2 regions of the Marinococcus sp. LNSP9103-4 genome follow, and region 1 is predicted to be linked to the other one. Evidence: a T-box and tRNA genes for the amino acid it is inferred to sense, from the RefSeq annotation. Region 1 holds a T-box; the other holds one or more tRNA genes.
The links. The T-box of region 1 lies ahead of ileS (isoleucine--tRNA ligase). A T-box ahead of a tRNA ligase gene usually reads a tRNA of that ligase, here a tRNA-Ile.
Positions count from the first base shown of each region.

Region 2: it encodes a tRNA-Ile, which carries the amino acid that the T-box ahead of ileS (isoleucine--tRNA ligase) is inferred to sense. The anticodon was not compared.

Region 1 covers NZ_JBQLIA010000005.1:57,202-68,424, forward strand. Annotated here, with positions in the region: gene ftsA (cell division protein FtsA) at 1-1,023, shown strand, start outside; gene ftsZ (cell division protein FtsZ) at 1,062-2,237, shown strand; gene pgeF (peptidoglycan editing factor PgeF) at 2,327-3,166, shown strand; gene ACTRXG_RS05185 (YggS family pyridoxal phosphate-dependent enzyme) at 3,186-3,863, shown strand; gene ACTRXG_RS05190 (cell division protein SepF) at 3,924-4,352, shown strand; gene ACTRXG_RS05195 (YggT family protein) at 4,371-4,643, shown strand; gene ACTRXG_RS05200 (YlmH family RNA-binding protein) at 4,660-5,448, shown strand; gene ACTRXG_RS05205 (DivIVA domain-containing protein) at 5,558-6,070, shown strand; T-box leader at 6,108-6,339, shown strand; gene ileS (isoleucine--tRNA ligase) at 6,394-9,168, shown strand; gene lspA (signal peptidase II) at 9,317-9,814, shown strand; gene ACTRXG_RS05220 (RluA family pseudouridine synthase) at 9,795-10,697, shown strand; gene pyrR (bifunctional pyr operon transcriptional regulator/uracil phosphoribosyltransferase PyrR) at 10,916-11,223, shown strand, end outside.
Region 2 covers NZ_JBQLIA010000002.1:75,469-86,691, forward strand. Annotated here, with positions in the region: gene ACTRXG_RS01815 (HAD family hydrolase) at 1-117, opposite strand, end outside; gene ACTRXG_RS01820 (DUF92 domain-containing protein) at 173-943, opposite strand; gene ACTRXG_RS01825 (5-formyltetrahydrofolate cyclo-ligase) at 933-1,496, opposite strand; gene rpmG (50S ribosomal protein L33) at 1,580-1,729, opposite strand; gene ACTRXG_RS01835 (peptidoglycan D,D-transpeptidase FtsI family protein) at 1,914-4,040, opposite strand; gene ACTRXG_RS01840 (superoxide dismutase) at 4,183-4,794, opposite strand; tRNA gene ACTRXG_RS01845 (tRNA-Ser) at 5,156-5,248, opposite strand; tRNA gene ACTRXG_RS01850 (tRNA-Ile) at 5,279-5,355, opposite strand; tRNA gene ACTRXG_RS01855 (tRNA-His) at 5,380-5,455, opposite strand; tRNA gene ACTRXG_RS01860 (tRNA-Met) at 5,477-5,553, opposite strand; tRNA gene ACTRXG_RS01865 (tRNA-Asn) at 5,555-5,629, opposite strand; gene ACTRXG_RS01870 (DUF456 domain-containing protein) at 5,708-6,190, opposite strand; gene ACTRXG_RS01875 (Na/Pi cotransporter family protein) at 6,285-7,916, opposite strand; gene ACTRXG_RS01880 (NfeD family protein) at 8,111-8,758, opposite strand; gene ACTRXG_RS01885 (DUF1002 domain-containing protein) at 8,953-9,852, opposite strand; gene ispG (flavodoxin-dependent (E)-4-hydroxy-3-methylbut-2-enyl-diphosphate synthase) at 10,168-11,223, shown strand, end outside.

The DNA of each region.
Region 1 (11,223 bases):
CAGGATGAGGATGTAGAAAGAGTAATCGATGCGGCACATGTGATGAGTATTCCTCCCGACAGAGAAATTATTGATATTATTCCAGCCCAGTTTATTGTAGACGGAATGGATGGAATTAAAGATCCGCGCGGCATGCTCGGTACCCGTCTGGAGATGGAAGGCACTATTATTACAGGAGCTAAAACCGCTTTACATAACCTACTACGCTGTGTGGAGCGAGCAGGACTGGAAATTGCAGACATTGTTCTTCAGCCGTTGGCTTCAGGGAGTGTAGCTGTTTCAAAGGACGAGCGTTCTCTTGGAGTAGCCTTAATTGATATTGGCGGCGGCTCGACGACGGTCTCTGTATTCCAGGAAGGCCAGCTGCAGACAATGTCCTTTCTTCCGATTGGCGGCAGCCATATATCAAATGATATTTCTGTCGGTATCAGAACGACCGCTGAAGAGGCCGAGCGCCTGAAGCTTGAGCATGGTCATGCCTTTATTGATGATGCTTCTGATGATTTGTCATTTTCCATTCAGACGCTTGGAAATAATGATCAGAAAAAATTCACGCAGCTCGAACTGGCAGAAATTATTGAACCGAGAATGGAAGAGATTCTTACATTAGTGCAGCAGGAAATCAACCGCATGGGTTATCATGATCTTCCGGGCGGGTATGTATTAACCGGAGGTGCGGTCATGATGCCGGGGACGCTCGAGCTTGCCCAGGACATTTGGAAGCAGCACGTCCGTCTTGCAATGCCGGACTACATCGGCGTACGTGAACCTACGTATACAGCCAGTATCGGCTTGATTGAATTTGCATATAAAAGCATGAAGGTTCATAGTGGAGAGGAGTCCGTTGTAGCAGCGGGCCGCTCTGAGAAGTATGCAGAATCAGACCGCCCGGCTTCAGCAGGAGAAGCTAATTACCGTAATGGTTCAAACACGCGCCAGCAAAACCGGACGAAAGAAAAAGATCCGGAGGAGCCTGGATTTAAAGAGCGTATGCGAAGCGTATTTAAATCTTTCTTTGAATAAGTAACGAAGGATAAAACGACTATATAGGAGGACCACATATGTTGGAATTTGAAATGGATATGGACCAGCTAGCCCAGATTAAAGTCATCGGTGTCGGCGGTGGCGGTTCGAACGCTGTGAACCGTATGATTGAGAACGGTTTACAGGGAGTAGAATTTATTGCGGTAAACACAGACGCTCAGGCGCTGAAATTATCAGAAGCAGAAACAAAGCTTCAATTAGGCGGAAAGCTGACAAGAGGCCTGGGGGCTGGAGCGAACCCCGAAATTGGTAAAAAAGCTGCAGAAGAAAGCAAAGAGCAGCTCGAAGAAGCGCTGACCGGTGCTGATATGGTATTTATTACAGCCGGTATGGGCGGCGGCACAGGCACAGGTGCTGCTCCCGTTATTGCTGAAGTAGCCAAAGAAATTGGGGCACTTACCGTAGGCGTCGTTACACGCCCGTTTACATTTGAAGGTAAAAAGCGTGCGGTGCAGTCCTCCAACGGAATTTCTTCTTTAAAGGAAAAAGTGGATACGCTGATTGTTATTCCAAACGACCGTCTGCTTGAAATTGTGGATAAAAGCACACCGATGCTTGAAGCGTTCCGTGAAGCGGATAATGTTCTTCGCCAGGGCGTCCAGGGCATTAGTGACCTGATCGCGGTACCAGGGCTTATTAACCTTGACTTTGCCGACGTAAAAACGATCATGAGCGAAAAAGGATCTGCGTTGATGGGTATTGGTATATCCACCGGAGAAAACCGTGCTGTGGAAGCGGCGAAAAAAGCCATATCAAGTCCGCTTCTTGAAACGTCCGTGGAGGGCGCTCAGGGCGTGCTGATGAACATTACCGGCGGATCCAACCTGAGCCTGTTTGAAGTGCACGAAGCAGCTGAGATCGTATCTGAAGCGTCGGACACGGATGTTAATATGATCTTTGGCTCGGTTATTAACGAGAACCTGAAGGACGAAATCGTAGTTACAGTAATTGCTACAGGGTTTCAGGATAGTGAGGATCAGCGGAGTGCGCAGGGGACGCGCGGCGGAGGCCGCCAGACTGTTTCCCGTCAGCAGCCGACAAGACAGCAGGCGCCGCAGCAGCCACAGCAGCCTGCGCCTCAGCAGGATTGGAAGGAAGAGCCTGTATCTGAAAACGAACCGTCCAGAGATGGACAGGAAGAAGATGAAGGACTCGATATTCCAACGTTCCTGCGCAACCGGCGCCGTCGTTAAGCGCGGGCAGGTGATAGAAGAAAAAAGCGGGCCGGATACGGCCCGCTTTTCTTCGCTAAGGCTGAGGTAATCTATATGAAGCCGTATAATTGATCAATAAGCAGAAGGGTCGTGATGGCATGCAGCCTGAGCCGTTTCACCTTTTAACAAACGGCATTCTCGAGCTGGAAATGAACAGCAAAGCAGTGGCCGCCGGCTTTACCACAAGAGTAAACGGTTCGGGAAAGCCTCCCTACGAGAGTCGTAACACAGCTTTTCATGTAGGGGAAGACAGGAATATAACGATAAACAACCGTATGATCACTGCCGAACATATCGGGCGGCCCTTTTCTACCTGGACTGCTGAAGAACAGGTGCACGGCAGCCGTATCGTAGAAGTCGGCCGCAATGACGCCGGCAAAGGAAGTGAGCAGAGGGAAACCTCTGTGGCAGAAGCTGACGGCATGATTACCCAATCAAAGGAAGTAACGCTTGTCAGTTTTTATGCTGACTGCGTTCCTCTGTTCTTTTATGCAGAAAACTCCGGGGTTGCAGGGCTCGCCCACGCAGGATGGAAAGGCACTGCAGCTGGCATCGGAGCTGGAATGATCCGGGCTTTTGCAGATAAAGGCATCCCGCCTGAACAAATATATGCCGCCATTGGCCCGGCTATATCCGGAGCTAATTATGAAGTGGATGAAACAGTTCTCTCAGCGCTTAAGAATCAACAGGATTTTTCCAGCGGAAAGCCGTGGGTCCAAAAGGCAAACGGGCGGTACGCGCTTGATTTAAAAACAGCCAACAAACTCCTGCTTGAACAGGCAGGCCTGCCGCCTGAACGTATTGCTGTCAGCGGTTACTGTACTTATGCTGAAGAAAAACTGTTTTTCTCCCACCGTCGTGAGAACGGGAAAACTGGACGAATGATGAGTTATATCTATATTATATAGACAGGGAGGATGCTGCACTTTGAACACGGTGGAATCCAACTGGAAAGTGATAAAGCGTAACATCAGCCTCGCCTGTGAAACATCCGGCCGGGACCCGGAGGATGTGACATGCATTGCTGTTACAAAGTACGTGTCTCCGGAGCGGGCGGTAGAGGCAGTAGAAGCTGGAATAACCAATTTGGGGGAAAACCGTGTGGAAGGAGCTCTTGAAAAATACGAAGCTGTTTCCGGACGGGCGGATATTCATTTTATCGGCACCCTGCAGTCAAAAAAAGCGAAAAAGATCATCGGCAAGTGTGCATACATTCATTCGCTGGACCGCTGGAGCCTGGCAGAGGAAATCAATAAACGCTCTGGGGAAACAGTCACCGAATGCTTTGTGCAGGTGAATGTCTCCGGGGAAGAGAGCAAAGCAGGGCTTGGGCTTCAGGAAGTGGAGCCGTTTATCGAATCACTGGTGAAACTTCCCGGCCTTCGGATCGTAGGATTAATGACACTCGCTCCATTTGAAGAGGACGCTGAAAAAACCCGCCCGGTTTTTCGGCAGATGAATGAGATGCGCAGGCGTATCCAGGAAAAAAACTGGGCGCATGCTCCCTGCGGTTATTTGTCCATGGGAATGTCCAACGATTATATGGTAGCTGTTGAGGAAGGCGCTACTCATATTCGTCTCGGTACTTCGCTTGTAGGTGAATAAAAGAATCCGGCGTTAAGTAACAAAACAGCTGGTATCTCTGTGTAAAAAGGAGAGGAGAAGATGAGTTTGCGTTCGAAGTTCCGGCGTTTTTTTGAAATGGACGACGATGTGGTCGAACAGGAGGTTCCTCTTTCTGAAGAAGAACAATATGCCCAGTATGAAAACAGGCAGGGGGCAGCGCCGAGCAACGTGGTGAGCCTGCAGAGTGTACAGAAGTCCTCGAAGGTGATGCTTTTAGAGCCGCGCAGCTACGAAGAAGTGCAGGATATCGCCGATCACCTGTGCAGCCGGAAAGCAGTGATCATTAATCTGCAGCGGGTGCCAAAGGAGCAGGGGCGGCGTATCGTTGATTTTTTAAGCGGTACTGTCTATGCCATCGGCGGGGACATTCAGAAGGTTGGCAGCCACATCTTTTTCTGCGCACCTGACAATGTGGATATTTCTGGAGCTATTACAGATATTATGTCCGAACGGGATGAACATTATTAGACAGAAAGGAGAGAGATTATGCAGCTTATAGGTTCTTTGCTGATTAGTTTAATCAGTATTTACCGGATTGTGTTAATTGTATATATTTTCATGTCCTGGTTCCCGAACGCGAGAGAATCTACGATCGGCCAGTTTATCGGTTCGATTTGTGAACCGTATTTGGAGCCGTTCCGCCGATTTATTCCGCCGCTCGGCCCGCTTGATATTTCGCCGATTGTGGCAATCATCGTACTCTTTTTTGCAGAATCCGGCATCCGGGCGCTGTTTTTCAATGCCGGGGCGTTGTTCTAATTGAGGTGAATACAACATGAATATGCTCGAACACTTCCGGCCGGAAGAAAGAGCCTGGGTGGAACAGGCATCAGACTGGAAAGAAGCAGTGGAAACAAACTTCGAAAGACGGCTGACCGATTTTCTTGATCCGCGGGAGCGGGATATTTTAGCGTCAGTCATCGGAAAAGATGAAACTGTCCATTATGCTTTTGCCGGGGGAAACGATGATGCTGAGCGAAAGCGGGCGCTGATTTACCCGTTTTACGAACAGCCGGAGCAGGAGGATTTTCAGCTGATATTGTTTGAAATATCCTATCCGCAGAAATTCGCTTCTCTTGAACACAAGGATGTTCTCGGGGCCCTGATGGGCATCGGGTTAAAACGGGAGAAGTTCGGTGATATTCTGGAAGGGGAAGGATGCTTTCAATTCGTAGCAGCTGCCGAAGTCCGCAGCTATATTGAGCTGAACCTTCCCAAAATCGCCAACGTTTCCGTAACGCCGGTGGAAAAACCGTTTTCCGCTATGCTGCCGATAGAAGAGCAGTGGGTGGAACGCGAAACGACGGTTTCTTCGCTTCGGCTTGATACATTTATGGCAGAAGCATACCGGCTTTCAAGAAGCAAAACGCTCCCATTCATAGAAAAAGCGAAGGTGCGCGTGAACTGGAAAAAGGTCGACCAGTCCTCCTATATGCTGCGCCCCGGGGATTATGTTTCGGTACGCGGGCTTGGCCGCTCCAAATTGATGGAGGTGCTCGGACGCACGAAAAAAGATAAGCAGCGGATTGTGTACGGAATTAAAGAGCAGAAAAGAAAGAAATAACTTTTTTTCTTTTGAAGGAAGGAACTGCCTTTTTCGCCGCGAATGCAGTAAAAGGCAGCAGGCTTTCGGGCCGGTATACATACTTGAATTGTAGAAAGGGTGAAAGACTTTGCCTTTAACACCACTGGATATTCATAATAAGGAATTCACAAGAGGTTTCCGGGGATACGACGAAGATGAAGTAAACGATTTTTTAAAGCAGCTCATTAAGGATTTTGAAGATGTGATTCGTGAACGTGACGAGCTGTATGACCGTACAAAAGAGCTCGAAGACCGGATTAATCATTTCTCAAGCATTGAAGAAACGCTGAACAAGTCGATTTATGTAGCCCAGGAATCGGCAGAAGAAGTGCGGAAAAATGCCGAGAAGGAAGGGCAGCTGACGGTGAAGGAAGCGGAGAAAAATGCGGACCGGATTATCAACGATGCCCTGAACAAATCCCGCCGGATCGAGCTTGAAATTGAAGAATTGAAAAAGCAGGCTTCTGTTTACCAGACTAAATTTAAAATGCTGCTCGAAGCCCAGATGGAAATGCTTCATTCGGATGAATGGCTGAATCTTTCCGAGGAAGAACCGGCTGAGGCGGACGTTTATGCAGGCGACGGCGAACGTCTTGACTAACACCAGCAACTAGATTATACTTTTGCAATATCATATTCGATAAACGTTGAAGGGGAGCAGGCAGTAATGTACCGGTCTCAGCGATCTGCGGTTGGTGTAAGCGCAGAACCAGGGCATTTTTGTTATCACCCCGGAGTTCCTTAACTGAACAAAGCAGTAAGTTAAGGCGGCTTTGAAAAAGCCGTTATTGCCAATGAAGAGACAGGCAGGGAGCCGTATGGCCTCCTGCGCTCATCAGGGTGGTACCGCGAGTCATTCTCGCCCCTATGCACAGGGGCTCCGAATGGCTCTTTTTGTTGTAAGAAAAAAAGGAGGATGCGGAAATGAGTTACAAAGAATCGCTGTTAATGCCAAAAACCAAATTTCCAATGCGCGGCAATCTGCCAAATAAAGAACCGGAACGCCAGAAAATGTGGAACGAGCAGGACATCTATGAGCAGGTGCAGGCCCGCACTGAAGGCCGCCCGCTGTTTGTGCTGCACGACGGACCTCCCTATGCCAACGGGGATATCCATATGGGGCACGCTCTGAATAAAGTACTCAAGGACTTTATCGTCCGCTATAAATCAATGACAGGCTACCATGCGCCGTACGTGCCGGGCTGGGATGTTCACGGGCTTCCGATAGAAACGGCGCTTTCGAAAAACAAAAAAGTCGACCGGAAAAAAATGACGACAGCTGAGTTCCGTGCCGCGTGTGAAGAATATGCGGAAAAACAAATTGACCGGCAGCGGGAGCAGTTTAAACGTCTCGGAGTAAGAGGCGATTGGGAGAACCCATATGTGACGATGCATCATGAATACGAAGCCCAGCAGATCCAGGTATTCGGCGAAATGGCCAAGCGCGGCCATATTTATAAAGGCAAAAAACCGGTCTACTGGTCGCCATCCTCGGAATCGGCCCTGGCAGAAGCAGAGATCGAATACCACGATATGCGCTCTCCGTCGATTTACGTGTCGTTTGCGGTTAAAGACGGCAAGGACGTTCTCGAGGGCGATGAAAAATTTATCATCTGGACGACGACTCCGTGGACGATCCCGGCAAACCTGGCGATCACTGTTCATCCAGAGCTTGACTACGTCGTCGTGAAGGCGAATGGAGAAAAGTATGTTGTAGCCGAAGGACTGCTAGAGGAGCTTGAACAAAAGCTTGAGTGGGACGGCTATGAGATTACAAAGCGCATGAAGGGCAGCGATCTGGAATACGTCATGGCCGAGCACCCTATTTACGGCCGGGATTCCCTCGTCATTCTCGGCGATCACGTAACGCTTGATGCAGGTACCGGCTGCGTGCACACAGCTCCGGGCCACGGGGAGGAAGACTTTGTGGTAGGACAGCAGTACGGTCTGGAAACACTTTGTCCCGTCGACGATAAAGGAGTATTTACCGACGAAGCCCCGGGCTTTGAAGGACTGTTTTACGATAAGGCGAATAAAGCGATTACGGATAACCTCGATCAGCTCGGGGCGCTTTTGCAGCTGAACTTCTTCAGCCACTCTTATCCGCATGACTGGAGAACGAAAAAGCCGGTGATTTACCGGGCGACTGACCAGTGGTTTGCATCGATCGAAAACATCCGGGGCGAGCTTTTAGACGAAATCAGCCAGGTGACATGGACTCCGGCTTGGGGAGAAACGCGACTGTACAACATGGTGCGTGACCGGGGCGACTGGTGTATTTCAAGACAGCGTGCCTGGGGCGTGCCAATTCCGGTCTTTTATGCTGAGGACGGCGAAGCGCTTATTAACGATGAGACCATCCAGCACGTAGCCGAGCTGTTCCGCAGCCATGGCTCCAACGTATGGTTTGAGTGGGAGACAGCCGATCTGCTGCCGGAAGGCTTTACGTCGGAACACAGTCCAAACGGCATTTTTACAAGAGAAATGGATATTATGGACGTTTGGTTCGACAGCGGCTCGTCCCATCAGTCAGTGCTTGAGGCATCTCCGCTTCTGCAGCGTCCGGCTGATATGTATCTTGAAGGCTCCGATCAGTACCGCGGCTGGTTTAACTCTTCTCTTACAACAAGTGTTGCGGTTACCGGAAAAGCGCCGTACCGTTCCGTACTGAGCCACGGCTTTACGATGGACGGAGAAGGCAAAAAAATGAGCAAATCGCTCGGTAATACAATTTCACCAAACGACATCACAAAGCAGCTCGGCGCAGATATTCTAAGGCTCTGGGTGTCGAGCGTTGACTATCAGGCGGATCACCGGCTCTCGGACAACATTTTAAAGCAGATCGCTGAAGCGTACCGCAAGATCCGTAACACGTTCCGGTTCATGCTCGGAAACCTGAGCGATTTTGATCCGGATAAGCACCGGGTTGAGCCGTCGGACTGGAGCGAGCTTGATCAGTATATGCATCTGCGCCTGCAGGATTTGGTTGCAAAAATCCGTGCCGGCTATGAAGAATACCAGTTTGTGAACGTTTATCAAACGTTCCACAACTTCTGCACCGTGGATCTGAGCTCATTTTATCTTGATATCGCCAAGGACACGCTCTATGTCGAGCATGAAGACGATGTCCGCCGCCGGGCTGTGCAGACGGTGCTGTATGACACGTTAACAGCTCTCGTGCAGATGATCGCACCGATCATTCCGCATACGGCCGAAGAGGTATGGGAATTCATCCCTCAAACAGAAGCTGACAGCGTACAACTGACGGATATGCCGCAGGCGGACCGTTCGACAGAGGATGAAGAGCTCCGCAGGAAGTGGGATCGTCTCATGGATGTCCGGGACGATGTATTAAAGGCCCTTGAGACAGCGAGAGGAGAAAAAGTGATTGGCAAGTCGCTTGAAGCCTCGGTAGATATCTACGCAGACGGGGAAGTAAAGGATATGCTGCAGAGCGTAACCCGTTTAAAAACGCTATTTATTGTTTCGAAGGCAGAAATTGCCGGTTCAGCGTCAGAGGCCCCGGCGGAAGCAGCGAAGCTCGACGAAGTAAGCGTTGTTGTAGGAGCAGCGGAAGGTGAACGCTGCGAACGCTGCTGGGAAGTGACCGAAACGGTGGGAGAAGACCCGGCATATCCGGATCTCTGCAGCCGCTGTGCCTCGGTCATGCATCAAAAAGAGAACGTCAGTCAGTCATAGCATGTGAGGAGCCCCTTTTTAGCAGGGGCTCTTTTTTTATGGAACGTAAAGCCCGGAAGGATCGACCCGGGCGCTGTTCGCACCGGCGAATATATGCTAAAATGCTAAGGATGGAACGCATACCGCAAGAGAGGATGAAAGAGTCCGTATGAAAATCATTAAGTGGCATTATCTGCTGGCTGCGCTGATTATTATTTTCGATCAGGTAACCAAATACATAGTAGCTGCCTCCATGCGCATTGGAGAAAGCATTGAAGTGATCCCGTCTTTTTTATATCTGACCTCTCACCGGAACGCAGGAGCGGCCTTTGGTATACTGCAGGGGCAGCGCTGGTTTTTCTTAATTATTACGATCGTCGTGATAGCAGTAGTGGTGTATTACATGCAGCAGTATGGTACGCTCTCATTTACTTTTGGCATCCCGCTGGCCCTCGTTCTTGGAGGAGCTGTTGGAAATTTCATTGACCGTATGCTTTTTGGTGAAGTTGTAGATTTTGTTGATGTCTACCTGTTCGCTTATAATTACCCTATTTTCAACGTTGCAGATGCTGCCCTGACAGTAGGTGTAATCTGGTTGATTATCGGTATGTTTTTAGATGAAAGATCACGAAAGAAGGAAGAAGCACATGAATCCACGAATTATTGACGAAGAAGAGCAGGGAACAAGAATCGACCGTTTGATGACAGACGAATTGGAAGAGTCGCGTTCAGTCATTCAGCAATGGGTGAAAGAGGGATGGGTCACAGTCAACGGCGGCCGTGTGAAAAATAATTACAAGCTGCAGGCCGGCGACCGGATCGACGTCACTGTACCTGAAGAAAATCATGAAGAAATGACGCCGGAAGAGATCGATCTTGACATACGCTATGAGGATGACGATGTGGTGGTGATTTACAAACCGAGGGGGATGGTTGTGCATCCGGCACCGGGGCACACCCGCGGAACATTGATGAACGGGCTGCTGCACCGTTATCCGGTATGGCAGGACCACCCCGAAGCCCGGGCAGGGCTGATTCACCGCCTGGATAAGGATACGTCCGGCCTCCTTATAGCAGCCAAGCATCCTGAGGCTTACGAGCAGTTATCCGCTCAGATGAAGGAGCGGAAAATAGAGCGGAAATATAAAGCAATTGTGCACGGAGAGGTGCCGCACGAAACAGGGAAAATTGATATGCCGATCGGCCGTGATCCCCATGACCGTCAGAAAATGGCGGCGGTGCGCGAAAACTCGAAGCCGGCAGTCACTCACTTTCAGGTGCTCCAATGGTGGCACAAATACACATTTGTGGAGTGTGAGCTCGAAACCGGACGGATGCACCAGATCCGTGTGCATTTTGCCGAGATCGGCCATCCGGTGGCCGCTGATCCGAAGTACGGACGCCGAAAGACTCTTTCTCTTCCGGGGCAGGCGCTACATGCGTACCGGCTCCGCTTTGAGCATCCTGTGAATGGAAAGTGGATTGAATTGGAGGCGGAGCTGCCGGAGGAGATGCAGGCTGCTATTGATGAACTTAACAAAACTAGTTGACCGCACAAAAAAAGACTGTCATAATACGTAATAACGAAAAAAACGAATGCCTTTTTAACACAGTCCCGTGAGGCTGAGAAGAGGTGGTGACTGAGCGCAGAAGTACCCAGGGCGGCGTATGTGTAATACCCGGCCTGCGGGTGAATGTGCCCGGATCCGCAAGCTCTCATCCTTACGGGATGGGGGCTTTTTTTATGAAGTAAAGGAGGATGGTGCAGATGGAACGGGTGCTTTTGGATGAACAGGCAATCCGGAGAGCTCTGACGAGGGTATCGCACGAAATTATTGAACGAAACAAAGGCGTGGAAGACTGTATCCTGGTTGGAATCAAAACGCGGGGCATTTACATTGCCAACCGGCTAGCGGAAAGTATCGAACGGATTGAAGGAAACGCGATTCCGATTGGCGAAGTGGACATTACGATGTACCGCGATGATTTATCCCACAACAATAACAGCCAGGAGCCGGAGCTGCACGGGGCTGTGCTTCCCGGAGAGATTACCGGAAAGACAGTGATTCTGGTGGA
Region 2 (11,223 bases), on a different contig from region 1:
TTCTTTATTCATCTGCTGTCTGATGGAAACAAACACAGCTTTGATTGTTTTTTGAAAAGCTTTTTCGTGATCGTAGAGGGTATTGTCCAGATCGAAACAAATCGTTGTCCAGCGCATGTACTTGTGCCACCTTTCTTCCTTCTATTATAGCAACCTCCCGCTAAAGGCGAAATCAAAAGGAAAAGAAAGAAACAATGTACAGCACCACAACCACCACACCGCCTCCAAAGGAGCTTAACGCATTCACAGCGTTGTTTGTCATCCATGAAATGCCCGAGGCGTGAATGGTTTCCCTTCCATGATGGACTGCAGCTTCCGTATAGGACCCACATACGCTGCAGCGATTCATCCGTTCTGTATAGGCTCCGAGAAATGTATCAATAAAGCAGCCGCATACGCCAGCAGCACTTACAACAATAAGCATAAAGACATTCGGCTCCGAAGAAATAAAATAAACTACCCCTCCCACAAGCAAAGCACCGCCAAAAGCTCCCAGCGTTCCTGCTCCGGAAACCGCTCCGGAAAAACCGTTTTCTATTCGTTTTCGGCTGCGCACGTGAAACGGCCGGCCACCAAACCGGCGGCCAAGCTCTGACGCCCACGTATCCGCATTTGCTGCCGCCGCTGCACCTGCAGCAGCAGCCAAAAACCCTTCCCAAGAAGCGGCGCTGGACAAAGCAGCAAATATAAGCATCGGTCCTCCATTCGCCCATACCTGCCCGCTGTCCCGCTGTTCCTTTTCCTGTTTATTTAAACGTGACAGAGCTGTCGAACTTACAAAAAAAGTAAGCAGCGCTGCTGCCCCCAGCCCTCCTGTCCATGTGTATATAAGCGTGCCGAGCACTCCGGCTGATACCGTTGCGGTAAACGTTAATGATCCTTTTTGCCAAATCATCATTAAAAACAGCACGAATACTAAACCGAGTGCCGTTTCACCCCACATGAATAAGGCCTTCGCTGCTGATAAGGGTTTGGACCGGCACGTCGTGCGCTTCCACCGGAATACACTCCTGAAGCTGAAAAGGATGAATCAGGGAGGCCGTAGCAAAATCCGCCCGGTTTAAAAAGCGGTCATAGTATCCGCCCCCGAACCCAACGCGGTAGCCCTGCCTGTTAAATACAAGACCAGGCACAAGAACAAGATCCAGCTGCTCCGGAGGCACCAGGGGACAGACACTTTTTTTAGGCTCATATATCTGACCGATCGAGCGCTCGAGCTCACCGAATTCCTGTATTTCATAAAAATCCATTCCGCGTTGCTCAGGTTCAATTTTAGGTACACACATCCGCTTTCCCTGCTGCCATCCCGTTTCAATAATCGGCCCGGTATTTATTTCATTTTTGAGCGAAACAGTTACAGCAATCGTCTCCGCCTGTTTCCATCCGCTCCATTGGAATAAGTACTCATAAATCTTTTTTTCTGCCGCCAGGCGATCACTTCCGGAAAGATTTTGATAGGCGCTGTTTACCTGCTGCCGGAGCATATGTTTATTCAATTATTTGCCCTCCCATGTCTTTTCATTGGACCATGCTTTAAAGACAAAAGAAAAAGCAGCTGGGAGATGTAATCTCCTGCTGCTTATTTCGTTTCGCGATGAAGAGTGTGCTTTCCTAAACGAGGAGAATATTTGTTCAACTCAATACGCTCAGGGTTTGTGCGTTTATTTTTGCTGGTGATGTAATTACGGTCACCAGTCTCTGTGCAGGCAAGCGTTACTTGTACACGCATGTGATTCCCTCCCTACTTTCGTACATTTTTCATACTTAGTAATACTATCAGATTCCTATTTGTGCTTCAAGTCTGTGATGTTAGTTTTTCTCAGGAAAGTTAAGAATATTTTTTGTAAAAGCGGCAAATCAGTAAAAAGTGTTAAGAACAAAACAACTTGCTGCAGTCTTTTATTCCAGCAGGATTACTGTTCTTCCCCGTCGCCGCCGGAGTTTTCTTCGTCTCCTGCGTTTTCTTCATTGTCGTCCGTGGTTTCGCCATTTTCTTCATTTTCACCTTCAGCTTCGTCTTCGCTGTTTCCGGCTCCCGGACGTTCTTCCTTAAGATTCACATATGCCTGCATCGTATCAGCGGCAATGCTGTTGGCGATACCCGAGCGTCCACCCTCATCACTCGAATAAGCGTTAGGAACCACTACCGCAATCGCTATCTCCGGGTCTTCATACGGCCCGTAGGCGATAAAGGTCTGGTTGTTTACCTCTACTACTTCATTGTCGCTTTCTCTGCGGACACTGCGCTGGGCCGTCCCTGTTTTCCCGGCAATTTCCATATTTACGTCCGTGAAATAGCTGTCCGCGGTTCCCAAATCCGTGTTTACCACATCGTACATACCTTCCTGGGCAATATCAAAGTATTCTTTGTCAATATTAACCCGGTTCAGCATTTCTGGTTCAAACTGGTGAAGCACTGCACCCATTTCGTCCGTATTACGGTTTGGTTCACGAATTTCTTTCACGAGGTGAGGCTCCATCCGTTTACCGTCGGAAGCAATAGTCGCGGAATACTGCGCCAGCTGCAGCGGTGTGTACGTGTCAAGCTGGCCGAAGGAGAAGAACAACAAGCTGCCTGGCACCTGCCTCCCAGCATTTAAACCAGTAGCTTCTGATGGCAGATCGATGCTAGTTTCCACCCCAAGCCCGAACTGATGATAATAGTCTCTCATTGTCGCATATGCCTCGTCCACCTTTTGATCGTTGAAACCATCGCCGCTTCCATACTCATAGTCCATCAGCCGCATCGCAATTTCGGACATAAATATGTTGGATGATTCCTGGATAGCACCGACAATATCTATTGTGCCGATTTCGTGAGAAGATTCGACTTCTCCTCCTGGGCCTGGAAGGTCAATCGGCCTGTCATTAATTTTTGTATCTTCCGTGATAACTTCCTCTTGGAGGCCGATCATGCCTGTTGCCGGTTTGATTGTCGACCCCATCTCGTACGTATTCGTTACGTTCCCGAGTTGATCATCATAACCGTTCATAGCAAGTATTTCCCCTGTATTCGGATCGATTGCAGTCACATAGGCCTGCTGATCGTTTGGAAACGACCCCTCCGACTGCCCCATCTGATTATCAAGTATCGTCTGTACTTCCTGCTGCAGATCCATGTCAATCGACAACACGAGGTCATTGCCACGGCTTCCGTTATTCGTCTCCTCGGCGTCATCATCCTCACCGCTGACAGTTCCCTTTTTGCCCCTCAGCGTGTCTTCATAGTATTCCTCGAGAAAGCTCTGGCCAACCTCGTCGGAGCGCTGATACCCTTTAGCAAGAAACTCGGATACGGTTTCTTCAGGGATAGACCCCACCTTCCCGTAAAGGCTCTGGAAGGCCTGCGTATACTGATAGTCACGCCGGAAGTCTCTCGTTACATCCACGCCTTCGAGTTCATCGAGACGTGCGCTGATCGCCGTGGCCTCTCCTTCTGTCAAATCCCGTTTAACGCGCTGCGGGGAGTCATAGTACCCCGAAATCATTTCACTCCAGATAGCTACAACTTCCAGCTCTTCGTCACTGATATCATTCAGTTGTTCATCAGTAATCCGGTCGAGCTGTACTTCATATGGATCTTTATCATTTTCCATCAGGCGCTCTTCTTCTTTGTCTGAGACAAGCTCCTCCGCTTCACTTTCACGAGTTAACAGCCAGTAGTCCTGCAAGTTTCTTTCCGGCATGCTCTCACGGTCTGTTTCCTCTTCATCAAATTCAATCAGTTCAGCCAGTTCTTCAGCCGTCTGGAGGCGTTCTTCATCCTCATAGCTTCTCTGGTTCGTATACGTTAAAGTCAGAATAAGATTATTATCCACCAGCTCGGTTCCATTGCGGTCGTACATAATTCCGCGCGGAGCATCGACCCGGCTCGCCGATGTGGAGGCCGTTTCATTCACGTCCTCTTCATACGTATCACCTTCAACGATCTGTACGTATCCAAGCCGCAGGATCAATATTGAAAACAATATAAAAACAGCGAAAAAAAGTACGTTCAGCCGAAAAGGAATGGAAGGTTTTTTATTTTTTCTGGAAGCCACACGCAATCCCTCTCTTAATATATGTAAGTTTGCTTGTTTCCAGTTAAGTATAGCATAGAAAAAAGCCGCTGCCGAACTTCTGCTCTCTTCCTAAACAGAAAAAGTCCGTTCCCGGAAACCGGGAACGGACTCTTTAAATATATTATTTAGCTGCCTGATAGTTCTTTTCAACTTCGTCCCAGTTTACAACATTCCAGAATGCTGCTACATAATCCGGACGACGGTTTTGATACTTCAGGTAATACGCGTGCTCCCAGACATCAAGGCCGAGAAGTGGAGTTTTACCTTCCATGATCGGTGAATCCTGGTTGAGCGTATCCATAAGCTCAAGCTCGCCGTTGTTTAATACGAGCCAAGCCCAGCCGGAACCAAAACGTCCAACTGCTGTTGCGCCGAATTCTTCTTTGAACTTGTCAAAGCTTCCCCATTTGCTCTTAATGGCATCTGCCACTTCGCCTTTTGGTTCGCCGCCGCCATTAGGGCTGAGAAGCTTCCAGAAGATGGAGTGGTTGGAGTGGCCGCCGCCGTTATTTCTTACTGCGGTACGGATATCTTCAGGTACAGCGTTCAAATCGCTGATCAGTTCATCAACGCTCTTGTTTTGAAGATCGCTGTGATTTTCCAAGGCTGAATTTAATTTTGTCACATACGTGTTGTGGTGTTTATCATGGTGAATATTCATTGTCTGCTCATCAATATGAGGCTCCAATGCGTTTGGTGCATAAGGTAGATCTGGTAGTTGATGTGTACTCATACAAAATGCCCTCCTTGAAAGTTCTGGTGATTTGTTCAAAGTGACTTTGCGTTAATTTAGTATACAAAATTACACTTAGTCTACTTTTACTTTACCAAAACAATTCTTATTTTTCAAATCGGCTTTCTGCTGTAATCAACTAGAAAGCCTGCCAAAGTTGATTATTCCCTTATACTTCTTCTTTAAACATAAAAATCTAACCAGCTTTCGCTGCACATGGAAAAACCAGCCCCTCAAAAGCGTCTATATTCCCAATTTGCCACGTCCCGCCCAGAGCTGTCTTCAAAATAAAAAAACTTCTCCGGCCTTTGCGGAAAAGTTAGCTGTCCAGTTATATAAAAATGAGTATTTAACATAATAATGGCGGAGGAAGAGGGATTCGAACCCTCGCGAGCCGTAAAGCTCCTAACGGTTTTCGAGACCGTCCCCTTCAGCCGTACTTGGGTATTCCTCCAGATGCATATTTACCCACTGCTTCTTAAAGTGGTGGACCCTGTAGGACTCGAACCTACGACCGGACGGTTATGAGCCGTCTGCTCTAACCAACTGAGCTAAGGGTCCTTAAAAGCATTGCAGACAAAAAAATGGGGCGGTTGATGGGAATTGAACCCACGAATGCCGGAACCACAATCCGGTGCGTTAACCACTTCGCCACAACCGCCGTATGAGTATGTAAATATATTGGTAGCGGCGGAGGGGATCGAACCCCCGACCTCACGGGTATGAACCGTACGCTCTAGCCAGCTGAGCTACGCCGCCATGGCTCCGCAGGCAGGATTCGAACCTGCGACCAATCGGTTAACAGCCGATTGCTCTACCACTGAGCTACTGCGGAATGTGTTACTGCCGTTTTTACGACAGTAATTACTATATCATTTCCTTAAAAACGCGTCAAACAGATTTTTGTATTTCTTTAAACAAGAATTATTATAATATAAATGGCATTCACTAGCAATATACCGCCCTTTATAACAACGCTTGCGACAAACCCGCCGACAGACCCTACACCAATTTTACCAAGCTGCTTCCACGATTTCTGGCCTCCGATTAACTCTCCAATAACAGCTCCGGCAAGTGCGCCAATCAGAATGCCGGCGACCGGAATGATAAACGGACCGACAACCAGACCGATCAGGCTCCCCCAGATGCCGTATTTCGTACCTCCACTCCGCTGGATACCATAATAATTAGCCGCGTAATCAATTACAAACAGCAGCACCGCAATAACTGCCTGAATCACCCAGTAAACTACACCGATATCTGCAAACCCATAGCCCAGTGCAAACATAAGGGCAGCAGCTGCGTGAAAAATACCACCCGGCAGAATCGGATAAACAACCGCGACAAGCGCCAGTGTGTAGCACGCAATCCCCAGTAAATACCATATCAGTTCCATACGTACCTCCCTTTGCAGATGTATGATTATTCTATAGCCGCTTTTCTCTCTATATAATCAATAAAAAAGAAGGAGGCGATCCTCCTTCTTTTTCTTATGAAACCTCCCGGTCATCCAGTACCGTTTCGGCAATATTTACAGAATGGTCGCCGATACGCTCTAAATTACTGATCATGTCGACAAACACGATACCGGCAGAACCAGAGCATCTGCCTTCATTCAGACGCAGGATGTGTTTTTTACGCAGCTTCCGCTCCATCTTATCAATATCTTCTTCCTGTCTGGCAACCTGCTGGGCAATCTCATAATCATCTTTTTCAAGTGCTTCGACAGCACGGTTAAATGTGCTGATCGTCAGCGTGAACATTTCATTTAAGTCTTTGTACGCTTCTTCTGAAAGCGTCACTTTATTGGTCAGCTGATAGTCCACAAGCTCCATCACATTTTCCATGTGATCGCCGACACGTTCAATGTCGCGGACAGTATCCATCACAACTGAGTGTTTCCGCGAATTTTCCTTAGACAAAGAGCGGGCGGAAATACCGATCAAATAATCCGTAATATTTTTGTCCAGATTGTTGATCGCTTCTTCGTACCGGACGATGTTTTCCGCGTCCTTTTTATTTTTGGTCTCCAGGTAACTTTCGCTCTTCTGGAGGCCTTTACCTGCATATTCCGCCATCCGCAGGGTTTCGAGCTTCGCCTGGTCGAGCGCGATCGCCGGGGACTGCTGGATAAAGGCCGGATCGAGGTGCTTGGCTTTGTACTCGATTTCGTCCCCTTTGCCCGGCACGAGCTTCGTGACCAGGTAGGCCAGCGCCCCGACAAACGGCAGCTGGATCAGGGTGTTGGACACGTTGAAAATCCCGTGCGCAAACGCGATCGTCATCGGCGGATTCAGGTTCAGCCACTCCTGCAGGTTGCCGATAAACAGCGTGTATGGCACGAGCAGGATCAGGATGATCGTGGCGCCGATCAGGTTGAAGATCACGTGGGTGAGCGCCGCCCGCTTGGCCGCCACCGACGCCCCGATCGCGGCGAGCACTGCGGTGATGGTCGTCCCGATGTTGTCACCGAACAGCACCGGCAGGGCCGCGTCGAGCGGCATCGCCCCCTGGTTGTAGAGCTCCTGCAGCAGCCCGATCGTCGCCGACGAGCTCTGCAGCCCGATCGTGAAAATGATCCCGATCGCGAGGCCGAGCAGCGGGTTCTCGCTCATGCTGATCGTCAGCTCCCGGAAGGCCGGCAGGTCTTCGAGCGGGGCGACCCCGTCGCCCATCAGCGTCAGGCCGAAAAAGATGGCCCCGAACCCGAACACCGACTGGCCGATGTTGCTGACTTTTTTGTTTTTAAAGAAGAAGATCAGGATCGTCCCCGCAAACAGGATCGGCAGGGCGAACTCCTCGATTTTGATCCCGATGATAAAGGCGGTGGCCGTCGTCCCGATGTTGGCCCCCATGATCACCCCGATCGCCTGGCGCAGCGTCATGAACCCGGCGCTGACCAGGCCGACGACGAGCACGGTGGTGCCGGTGCTCGTCTGGATCAGGATGGTGACGATAATCCCGACCAGCACGCCCATGAACGGGTTGGTCGTAAATTTATCGAGCAGGTCCCTCAGCTTGTCGCCCGCGATCTTCTGCAGGCCGTCGCCCATGTATTTGATCCCGAACAGGAAAATCCCCAGGCCGCCGAGAAACGTAAATATCAGCGTTTGAATATCCAAACTCCCTCATCCCCTTAATCACTTTATGTATTCTGTCCTTTTTTGCCACACCCAATCTATTTTTAAAGTAAATTGAATGGTTTGTAAAGGAAATATTACTTTTTCCCAAAGTTATTTAGCTTTTGTTTTTTTCTTAAAAAAAAAGAGCAAGCCGCAGCTTCCTCTTTTTTCATGATTAACCATTAATATGGTAATTACTGTTCTTTTACAGCTGTCTCAAGACGCTTGACACGGATGCGCGTCCCATCCACAGATGTTACCTCTATTTCTTCTTCAGCATTCAGCCACTGATCGCCGCTGGTAGCACTGTAACGCTCTCCCTCAATATCAATCGTACCTGTCGGGCGGAAAGGAGTAACGGTGGTCCCCGTTTTGCCGACCAGTCCTTCATACGTCTGATTCATAGAGTTATAGCCCTGTTCGCTTGTCAAACTGTCCTTAAGCATCAGCTTCGACCATAGATCCCGGCGGGGAAAAACCTTCAGGAAAAACATCGCTGAAATGGCTCCGGCCAAAAAGCCGAAAATAACGAGTACTCCGTATATGATAGTAGGAGTCGGCACAGCGATCGATACTCCCATTAGCAAAAGACCTACAATAGAGACAGTTCCGTCTCCAATAAGCTTCCCGTCAAGCAGGATCAGCCCAAGACCGGCTGCATATAATACAAGCACCCAGATACCGGCTGCCCCTTCAAGATGATAGGAAAAGAATAAGACCATAAAGGCTGTTCCCAGAATAAAAAATAAGCTTTTGGACTTAACTAGAAACTCTGAGATTAAAAACATCGTTCCAAGAAAAACGACAATAAAGCCGACACTCGGGTTCGCTAACCATTCCATTGTATATACTCCCTTCCATAAACTTCTGTAATCACTGACTAATACGACTCGTAAAAGCTTGGTAATCATATATACGCGTAAACACCCGTAATCGTTTCACAATTATTGTAACTCTTCTTCCTGCCAGTTGTCAGCTGTAAGCGTCTTCTTCGCATAAAAAAGAGGCCCCGCGGCCTCTTCTCTTTTTACTAATATTATGCTGATTCTTCAGAGTCGCTGTTAAACCACCCCTGCACGGAATCAAGCATTTGTTCGAGGAAAGCAACGATGCGCGAAAGGAAATTCTGCGTATCTTCACTGTTTACAAAGCTGTCGATGTTTTCCGAAGCTTTATCAAGCTGACTCTCCATCTGCGACCAGTCGATATTTAAATTCTGCATCCGGTCAAATAAGGAAACGAGCTCATCTGTCTGCTCTTCGCTCAGTTCAATATTCATATCGCCTGACACATTTTGCACAATGACCCGGATATCTTCCGTATTATTAATCTCCGTATTGTTTATTTCCTGCTTAATCTGTGTAATCAGTGTTGTTGCTTCTTCTTTGCCGATATCTTCGCCAAGCTCAGAAGTTTTGGCAATCTCTTCGTTTGCCACCTGTTTTTGATCCTCGGATATATTGACATTGTTCTGCTGTTCGTAGGCTTTTAAGATCCCGGTCAGTGCTGCCGTTCCAGATACCTCAAACGGAGCTGTCACGTAAACCTCTGCATCCTCCACACCCGCTGTTGCCAGCGCGTTTGCATACATTCCTTCTGTAACTGTATCTATTTTGTTCGTTTCAATATCGATGCCTTCTCCGTCTTCAGCTGCAGTAATCCTTGCAGAAGATAACGCGCGCGAGCCAATTTCAGAGCTGCTTAAATAATCTCCGAGGTACTGGTACTCTTCTTCATTTGTGACCTCTACAACCGGTACTTCCCCTTCAGTCACATCCATCTCTTCAAGCAGAGAACTTCTTTGATCTGAAGACAGATCCTGGCCGAGTGTCACTGTTACATCCCCAGCTGCAGCGTCCGCTGACGCCTGCTGACTTACCCCAAGAACCCCTAACGTAACTACCCCGGCTGCTAATGTCTGCTGCCACCACTTCATTATGTTCAACTCTCCTTCTTATGCCCTTTCATTTCCAATCCCGTACTTTGATGACCAATATTTTTATATTCGTCGCATCTATAGTCGTAAGCCCGGGGAAAAAGTTACATCACCCGCATTCTTTCGTTAGTTTCTCATCATTTTACAAAATACCGTCTTTTACACTTCCGATTTCCGCTCTCTGGAAGCAACTGCTTGCCAAGAGTACACACCCACTGATACAATTACGATGTGTTATAGACCACTATTAACTATTGTTGTTGCACTAGACGAGGCACGAAATAAATTCACCAATATAAAGGGGCGAATGGATACATGAGCCAAATAACCCACCGCAGCGAAACCCGAGCAGTCAAAGTAGGTAATGTGACGATCGGTGGCAGTAATGAAGTAGTAGTACAAAGCATGACCACAACAAAAACTCACGATGTGGAAGCGACCGTCGCAGAAATTCACCGCCTTGAAGAGGCCGGATGCCAGATTGTCCGCGTCGCATGCCCACAAATGAAGGATGCTGAAGCAATTCCGAAAATTAAACAGCGCATCAATATTCCGCTCGTTGTCGATATCCACTTCGACTATAATATGGCCTTGAAAGCTATTGAAGGCGGCGCTGATAAAATCCGGATCAATCCGGGCAATATCGGGAAACGGGAAAAAGTGGAAGAGGTTGTTGAGGCCGCCAAAGCCAAAGGCATTCCAATCCGTATCGGTGTAAACGCCGGCTCCCTCGAAAAACGGATCCTTGATAAATACGGATACCCAACTGCAGACGGAATGGTCGAGAGTGCTCTCTACCATATTTCTATCCTTGAAGAGCTCGGCTTTTACGATATCATCGTTTCGATGAAAGCTTCAGACGTCCACTTGGCTATTGAAGCTTATGAAAAAGCGGCTCAGGCATTCAGCTACCCACTTCACCTGGGGATTACTGAATCAGGCACTCAATTCGCAGGCACAGTCAAAAGTTCTGCCGGACTCGGAGCTATTCTAAGTAAAGGAATCGGAAGCACACTGCGTATTTCTCTCAGTGCCGATCCGGTAGAGGAAGTAAAAGTCGGACGCGAACTGCTGAAAACATTCGGCCTCGCATCCAACGCAGCTACACTTATCTCATGTCCTACCTGCGGACGTATTGAAATCGATTTGATCAGCATCGCCAATGACGTGGAAGAATATATTTCCACCATTAAAGCTCCGATTAAAGTAGCCGTGCTCGGCTGCGCTGTTAACGGCCCCGGCGAAGCACGAGAAGCCGATATCGGTATTGCCGGTGCAAAAGGCGAAGGTCTTCTATTCCGCCACGGAGAAATCATCCGGAAGGTTCCGGAAGAAACCATGGTGGAAGAGCTAAAGATCGAAGTTGATAAA